2 regions of the Pseudomonas sp. Pdm06 genome follow, and region 1 is predicted to be linked to the other one. Evidence: predicted binding sites of a transcription regulator. Region 1 holds the regulator's gene; the other holds the start of a gene.

Region 1 (3,753 bases):
CCTGCAAGCCAGCGATCCGGCCCTGCGCATGCAGCTCGAAAGCCTGGCCGGACGCGGTATCAAGTCAAAAAATTATCTCGTGTTGGCAACCACCAGCCAGAAACAGGTTCTAACCGCCGCATACCACAGCTACAAACGCTGCGGACTGGCTGGCTGCATCCTGACTAAGCTGGACGAAACGGCAAGCCTGGGCGAGGTGTTGAGCCTGGCGATCGGTCATGAACTGCCGGTGGCCTACCTGACCGATGGGCCGCGGATCCCGGATGATTTGCATCTGCCGCGCCGTCATCAACTGGTCAGCCGTGCCGTGAGTGTGCAAATGCAGGAAGAACCCAGCGAAGAAGCCATGGCTGACATGTTCGCTGACATCTACCACAGCCCGACCAAGCAGGTCGGCTGAGGTAATCATGAATATTTTTTGTACCTACATCGATGGTCTGCCATGCATTGTTCCTTATGCGAACGCGCAGCCAGTAATGTGGCCTCCGTCTAAGAAGACAAGGTAAAGAACGAACATGGGCAGCATGCATCCCGTACAGGTGATCGCGGTGACCGGCGGCAAAGGTGGCGTCGGGAAGACTAACGTGTCAGTGAACTTGTCCCTGGCTCTGGCAGAGCTTGGCCGACGGGTCATGCTGCTGGACGCCGACCTGGGCCTGGCGAACGTCGACGTGCTGCTGGGACTTACCCCCAAACGCACCCTGGCGGACGTGATCGAGGGCCGTTGCGAACTGCGCGACGTGCTGTTGCAGGGACCTGGCGGGATTCGCATCGTGCCGGCTGCCTCCGGCACCCAGAGCATGGTTCACCTGACCCCGGCCCAGCACGCGGGCCTGATCCAGGCCTTCAGCGACATCGGCGACAACCTCGATGTGCTGGTGATCGACACCGCGGCCGGCATCGGCGACTCGGTCGTCAGTTTCGTCCGCGCCGCCCAGGAAGTGCTGCTGGTGGTCTGCGACGAACCGACGTCCATCACCGACGCCTACGCCCTGATCAAACTGCTGAACCGCGACTATGGCATGAACCGCTTCCGCGTCCTGGCCAATATGGCCCAGAGCCCGCAGGAAGGGCGCAACCTGTTCGCCAAGTTGACCAAGGTCACCGATCGCTTCCTGGACGTCGCCCTACAATACGTCGGCGCCGTGCCGTACGACGAAAGCGTACGCAAGGCCGTCCAGAAGCAACGCGCCGTTTATGAAGCTTTTCCACGTTCCAAATGCGCGCTGGCGTTCAAGGCGATCGCCCAGAAGGTCGATACCTGGCCACTGCCGGCCAACCCCCGCGGGCATCTGGAATTTTTCGTCGAGCGTCTTGTGCAACAAACAGCAGGGCCCGTGCTATGACAGCCAGCGGTTACAACCATCTCTACAAAAAATCGGCACGGGACGCCCAGTACGAATTGATCGAGCGTTATGCGCCACTGGTCAAGCGTATTGCCTACCACTTGCTGGCGCGGTTGCCGGCCAGTGTCCAGGTCGAGGACTTGATCCAGGCCGGCATGATCGGCCTGCTTGAAGTGTCGAACAAATACGACGCCAGCAAAGGTGCCAGTTTCGAGACCTATGCCGGTATCCGCATTCGCGGGGCGATGCTCGATGAGGTCCGCAAGGGCGATTGGGCGCCGCGTTCGGTGCACCGCAATACCCGCATGGTCAGTGACGCGATTCGGGCAATTGAAGCTAAAACCGGGCGTGACGCTAAAGATCACGAAGTTGCGGCCGAACTCCAGTTGAGTCTCGACGATTATTACGGGATTTTGAACGATACCTTGGGCAGCCGCCTGTTCAGTTTCGACGACCTGTTGCAGGACGGCGAACACGAAGGGCTGCACGAGGATAACGCGAGTGCTCACATGGAGCCGTCGCGTGACCTGGAAGATGAACGTTTCCAGAGTGCGCTGGCGGATGCGATTGCCAATTTGCCGGAGCGTGAGCGGCTGGTCTTGGCGCTGTACTACGACGAAGAGCTGAACCTCAAGGAAATCGGTGAGGTCCTGGGGGTCAGCGAATCGCGGGTCAGCCAGTTACACAGCCAGTGCGCGGCCCGTTTGCGGGGGCGTTTGGGGGAGTGGCGAGCGCGTTGACAGGCAGTGTGGGGACACTGCGACGAGGCTGGCCTGGCAGGTGCTGTGCCAGTCTCCATCCGTTGTGCTCCAGACCGTTGTCGAGTGTTGTGCCGGATTGATTGAAATGGCGCGTCCAGGTGCTGGGCGCGTTTAAGACTGCTTGGAGGTCGAATTGGACAAGAACATGAAAATCCTCATCGTTGATGACTTCTCAACGATGCGGCGGATCATTAAAAACCTGTTGCGTGACCTTGGGTTCACCAACACGGCCGAAGCAGATGACGGGACCACTGCGCTCCCGATGTTGCACAGTGGCAACTTCGATTTTCTGGTCACCGACTGGAACATGCCAGGCATGACCGGTATCGACCTGCTGCGCCAGGTGCGTGCCGACGAAAAACTCAAGCATCTCCCGGTGTTGATGGTCACTGCCGAAGCCAAGCGCGAGCAGATCATCGAAGCGGCCCAGGCCGGTGTGAACGGCTATGTGGTCAAACCCTTCACGGCCCAGGCGTTGAAAGAGAAGATCGAAAAAATCTTCGAACGCATCGGTTAACGGCGCCACGGGGGAGCTATGGACAACGAATCTTCAATGGGCGATTTCGAATCGACCCTGAAAAAACATGCCCGCGAACTGGTCGACAGCCTTGAGAAAGGTCGCTTTGGCGATGCGGTTCAAATGATCCATGAGCTCAACCAGACCCGTGACCGCGGTCTGTATCAGGAAGTGGGCAAGCTCACGCGTGAACTGCACAGTGCGATTGTCAATTTCCAGATCGACCCGCATATGCCGCAGGCCGAGGAAGTCTCACAGATCACCGACGCCACCGAGCGCCTGGGGTATGTGGTCAAGCTGACCGAAGCCGCGGCCAACCGCACCATGGACCTGGTGGAAAGCGCAACGCCGCTGGTCAATGGCCTGAGCGAAGAGGCCCAGGCCTTGAGCACCGACTGGGGCCGGTTCATGCGTCGCGAAGTCGGTGCTGAAGAGTTTCGGGAGCTGGCCCGTCGGGTCGACGGTTTCCTGACGCGCAGCAGCACCGAGAACCGCGCCGTGGCAAGCAACCTCAACGACATTCTGCTGGCCCAGGACTATCAAGACCTGACCGGCCAGGTGATCAAGCGTGTGACCCAGTTGGTCACCGAAGTGGAAAGCAACCTGCTCAAACTGGTGTTGATGGCTAGCCAGGTCGACCGCTTTGCAGGCATCGAACACGACCGTGAAGCGATGCTTGCTGAAAAAGATCCACAAAAACATCTCTCTCAGGGTGAAGGTCCGCAAATTCATGCCGATAAAAGAGAAGACGTTATGTCCGGTCAGGACGATGTGGACGATTTGCTGTCCAGCCTTGGATTCTGAGTTTTAGCCCTGTTTTAGGAGCAGCCATTAATGAGCTTCGGCGCCGATGAAGAGATCCTTCAGGATTTCCTGGTTGAGGCCGGCGAGATTCTAGAGCAACTGTCCGAACAGCTGGTCGAGCTGGAAAGCCGACCTGATGATGCGGATCTGCTCAATGCAATTTTTCGCGGTTTCCACACTGTAAAAGGAGGCGCCGGCTTCCTCCAGCTCAACGAGCTGGTGGAGTGCTGTCACATTGCCGAGAACGTGTTCGACATCCTGCGCAAGGGTGAGCGTCGCGTTGACTCGGAATTGATGGACGTGGTGCTCGAAGCGCTGGATGCGG
Region 2 (3,753 bases), on a different contig from region 1:
GCAACAGTTGCGAAGCCAGTTGGCTGGCGGACACGCAGCGCTCCACCCCATCGCGGCTGTCTTGCATCGCGACGGCGGCCTGGCGGCTGCCTTGCTGCAGCTTGGTGATGATCTGCTGGATCTCGGTGGTGGATGTCGAGGTCTTTTGTGACAGGGTGCGGACCTCGTCGGCCACCACCGCGAACCCGCGGCCCTGCTCGCCAGCCCGGGCCGCCTCGATGGCGGCGTTGAGGGCCAGCAGGTTGGTCTGCTCGGCAATGCCGTTGATCACATCCAGCACCTGGCCGATCTGCTGTGCCTGGTCGGCCAGGACCTGTACGGTTTCGTTGGTCAGGTTGATGCGCCCTGCCAGCTCGACGATCTCTTCCCGGGTCTGGTCAACCGTGCTGCGTCCGCGGTTGACCTGCTCGTTGGCCTGGCCGGCGCGCTGTAGGGTCTGGTCGACATGGCCGGCGATGTTTTCCATGGCCTCGACCAGATGGCTGATCGCACCACTCATCTGTGCCACTTCGTCGAGTTGGTGACGGGCACCGGTTTCCAGGGTCTGGCCAACCTGGGACAGGTCCTGGCCCAGGTCTGAGAGGTTGCGGGTGTCGCGCACCACGCCGTCCACCAGTTGGGTGACCTGCTGGAGGAAATGATCGAAACGCTCGCTCGAAGAGACCTTGACGCCGTCGCTGCGCTGCCTGTCGGCGCCGTGGCTCAACTGCGCGGCTGCCGCCAGTACCTTGTCGAGCACCTCCTGGTTTTCCGTGGCGTCGGCCAGGCTCTGGTTCGCCAGGTAAATCAGGATCACGCTTTCCACCACCACGTAGAACGCGTGGAGGAAGATCATCGACCAGCCACCGTGGGTGTCCATGACGAATACCGGATAACCCTGGTGTTGAAGCCAGTGAAAACCAAGGTGATGAACCGCGATGGTGGCGGCGGCAACGACAATCGGCAGCCAGTCACGGTAGAACGTCAACACGGCCAGCAGCACGAAGATCCCGAAGTGGAATTCGATCACGCCTTGGGTCTGGTTGATGTGCAAGGCCGCCATGACCATCAGCGCCACCGCGATGACGCAGCGCATGGCCCGGGTGCCGGCCAGGACGCGATAAAGCGCGGTGCTCGCCACGCAGGTGGTCGCCCCCACCAGCAGCGCCTGGGTGAACGTCGAGTGCAGGAATGCCAGGCTCAGGGAATACAGCAACGTGAGCCAGAGTAGCCCCAGCATGATGCGGTCGGCTTTACGGTGGTGATCGTTAAAGCGCACGGGCGATGTCATGGGGGTCGTCCTTTTCAAAGACTTGGAGGTCCGTTACCGAGTGCCGCTAACGGCTTAGCGGCGTTTCGAGAGGGAACTTTAACTGATTATCATCAATTGGTGGCACTGCGCCATCAAGCTTTTCTCAGCGGTCTTTGCTTTATGATGTGCGCCATCTCATGACTGACTGATGGAACCCCCATGACTTTCGATTTCGACACCGTATTGGAGCGCCACGGCACCGGCAGTACCAAATGGAGCCGCTACCCGGCCGATGTGCTGCCAATGTGGGTGGCCGACATGGACTTCCCCGCCCCGCCGGTGGTCATCGACGCGCTGCACAAGCGCCTCGAGCATCCGATGCTGGGCTACAGCGTCGCCCAGGACAATCTGCGCGCGGCCATCGTCGCTGACCTGTGGAGCAAGTACGCCTGGCGCGTCGAGCCTCAGCAGATCGTGTTCCTGCCTGGCGTCGAACCGGGTTTCAACATGGCGCTGCATGCCCTGGTGGCCCCCCAACAGAATGTCGTGGTGCAGGTGCCCAACTACCCTCCGCTGCGCCACGCCCCCGGTCACTGGCAGCTGAACAAAGTGGAATTGCCGTTCACCCCGGTCAAGGGTGAATTCCATACGCCGTTGGCCGCGTTGCGCGAAGCGTTGCAGGGCGGCGGCGCCCTGTTGCTGAGCAATCCCCACAACCCGCTGGGCAAGGTGTTTGGCCGCGAAGAACTCAAGGCCGTGGCGGACATTTGCCTGGCGCAGGACGCTTGGATCATCTCCGACGAAATCCATGCAGAACTGTGCTTCGACGGCCGCGTGCACATTCCCACCGCCTCCCTCAGCCCGGAGATTGCCGAGCGCACCATCACCTTGATGTCCGCCAGCAAGGCCTACAACATCGCCGGGCTGAAAACATCGTTCGCCATTATCCAGAACGCCAAGCTGCGCGAGCGGGTCAACAACGCGCGGGCCGGCATGGTCGACAGCGTCAATGCCTTCGGCCTGGAAGCGACCCGTGCGGCCTACAGCGAAGCCGGCCCATGGCTGGAGGCCTTGAAAGCCTATCTGCAAGCCAACCGCGATTACCTGGTCGAAGCGGTGAGCACCCGTCTGCCGGGCATCACCATGACCGTGCCCCAGGGTACTTACCTGGCCTGGCTGGATTGCTCCGGGCTGGGGCTGGATGACCCACAAGGATTTTTCTTGAAAGAAGCCAAGGTCGGGCTGAGTGCCGGGCTGGATTTTGCTGACGATGCCGGGCAGTTCGTGCGCCTGAACTTCGGCTGCCCGCGGGCATTGCTGGAGGAAGGCCTCGCACGGATGGAGCGCAGCCTGAAAGCCAGGGGCTGATTCAACTGCCAATGTCCCTTGTGGTGAGGGAGCAAGCTCCTTGCCACAAGGGTTTGAGCTTTATTCATGCATATCCGGCGCATAGACAAAGCACAGCTTGTTCCCCTCCGGGTCGCGGCAATACGCACCGAAATAGCCTTCGCAATACTGCGGCCGCGGACCCGGTGGACCTTCGTCGGTACCGCCCATGGCCATCGCCTGCTCCCAGGCAGCGCGGACGGTTTGCGGGGAATCGGCGGCGAAGCTCACTTGCATGCCATTGCCCCAGGTCGCGGGCAGGCCATTGAAAGGCAACTGGACAAAAACCTGCGGCCAATACTTGCCGGGCTGACGCCAGCCTTCTCCCGGCGGGCCCGAATCGTTTTCGCCCTCGATGCGTTCCAGCCCCAGGCAACCGAGGACGGCATCATAAAAAGCGACCATTGTCGGCAGGTCGCGCGCGCCGATCTGTATGTGGCTGAACATTGCCCTGCTCCTTAACGACACCGGTACTGACATTGGAGAATACAGGCTCGTCCAATGTTCGCCACAGCCCACCCTTCACCGACGAAACGACCACTGTCACGCTCATCGACTGGCCGGACAATCCGACCGAACTCTGCCCGAAAACCCAAAGTCCACCCTCCATCGCAACCCACCTGGAGAACGACGATGGTCGATTACCCTTTCCCGCCTTTCCCGAAACAAAGCCAGCCGGTGCCCGGCACCCAGCGCAAAATGGACCCTTACCCGGACTGCGGCGAACAGAGCTACACCGGCTCCGGACGACTGGCGAACAAGATCGCCCTGATCACCGGCGCCGACAGCGGCATCGGTCGCGCCGTTGCCATTGCCTTCGCCCGTGAAGGTGCGGATGTGGCGATTGCCTACTTGGACGAGCATGAAGACGCCCGGGAAACCGCACGCTGGGTCGAGCAGGCTGGGCGTCAATGCCTGTTGTTGCCCGGTGACCTGGCGGACAAAGGCCTGTGCCGCAAGATCGTCGATGAAACCGTTACCCGCTTCGGTCATATCGACGTCCTGGTCAACAACGCCGCGTTTCAGATGACCCACGAAAACCTCGAGGACATCCCCGACGAAGAATGGGTGCGTACCTTCGATATCAACATCACGGCGATGTTCAGGATCTGCCAGGCTGCTGTTCCGCACATGAA

The links. The regulator FliA, encoded in region 1, starts transcription of late flagellar genes. The targets are predictions, from matches to a motif close to CTAAAGTTTNNNNNNNNNNNGCCGNTAA.
Region 2: IB266_RS04415 (methyl-accepting chemotaxis protein) is a predicted target of FliA. The motif match lies at 1,325-1,352, and genes of this name have one in related genera.

What each region holds. Positions count from the first base shown of each region.
Region 1 covers NZ_JACVAH010000001.1:81,573-85,325, forward strand. The annotation lists gene flhF (flagellar biosynthesis protein FlhF) at 1-400, shown strand, start outside; gene fleN (flagellar synthesis regulator FleN) at 516-1,346, shown strand; gene fliA (RNA polymerase sigma factor FliA) at 1,343-2,086, shown strand; gene IB266_RS00345 (chemotaxis response regulator CheY) at 2,253-2,624, shown strand; gene IB266_RS00350 (protein phosphatase CheZ) at 2,643-3,428, shown strand; gene IB266_RS00355 (chemotaxis protein CheA) at 3,459-3,753, shown strand, end outside.
Region 2 covers NZ_JACVAH010000002.1:278,465-282,217, forward strand. The annotation lists gene IB266_RS04415 (methyl-accepting chemotaxis protein) at 1-1,270, opposite strand, end outside; gene IB266_RS04420 (MalY/PatB family protein) at 1,451-2,599, shown strand; gene IB266_RS04425 (VOC family protein) at 2,660-3,064, opposite strand; gene IB266_RS04430 (SDR family oxidoreductase) at 3,251-3,753, shown strand, end outside.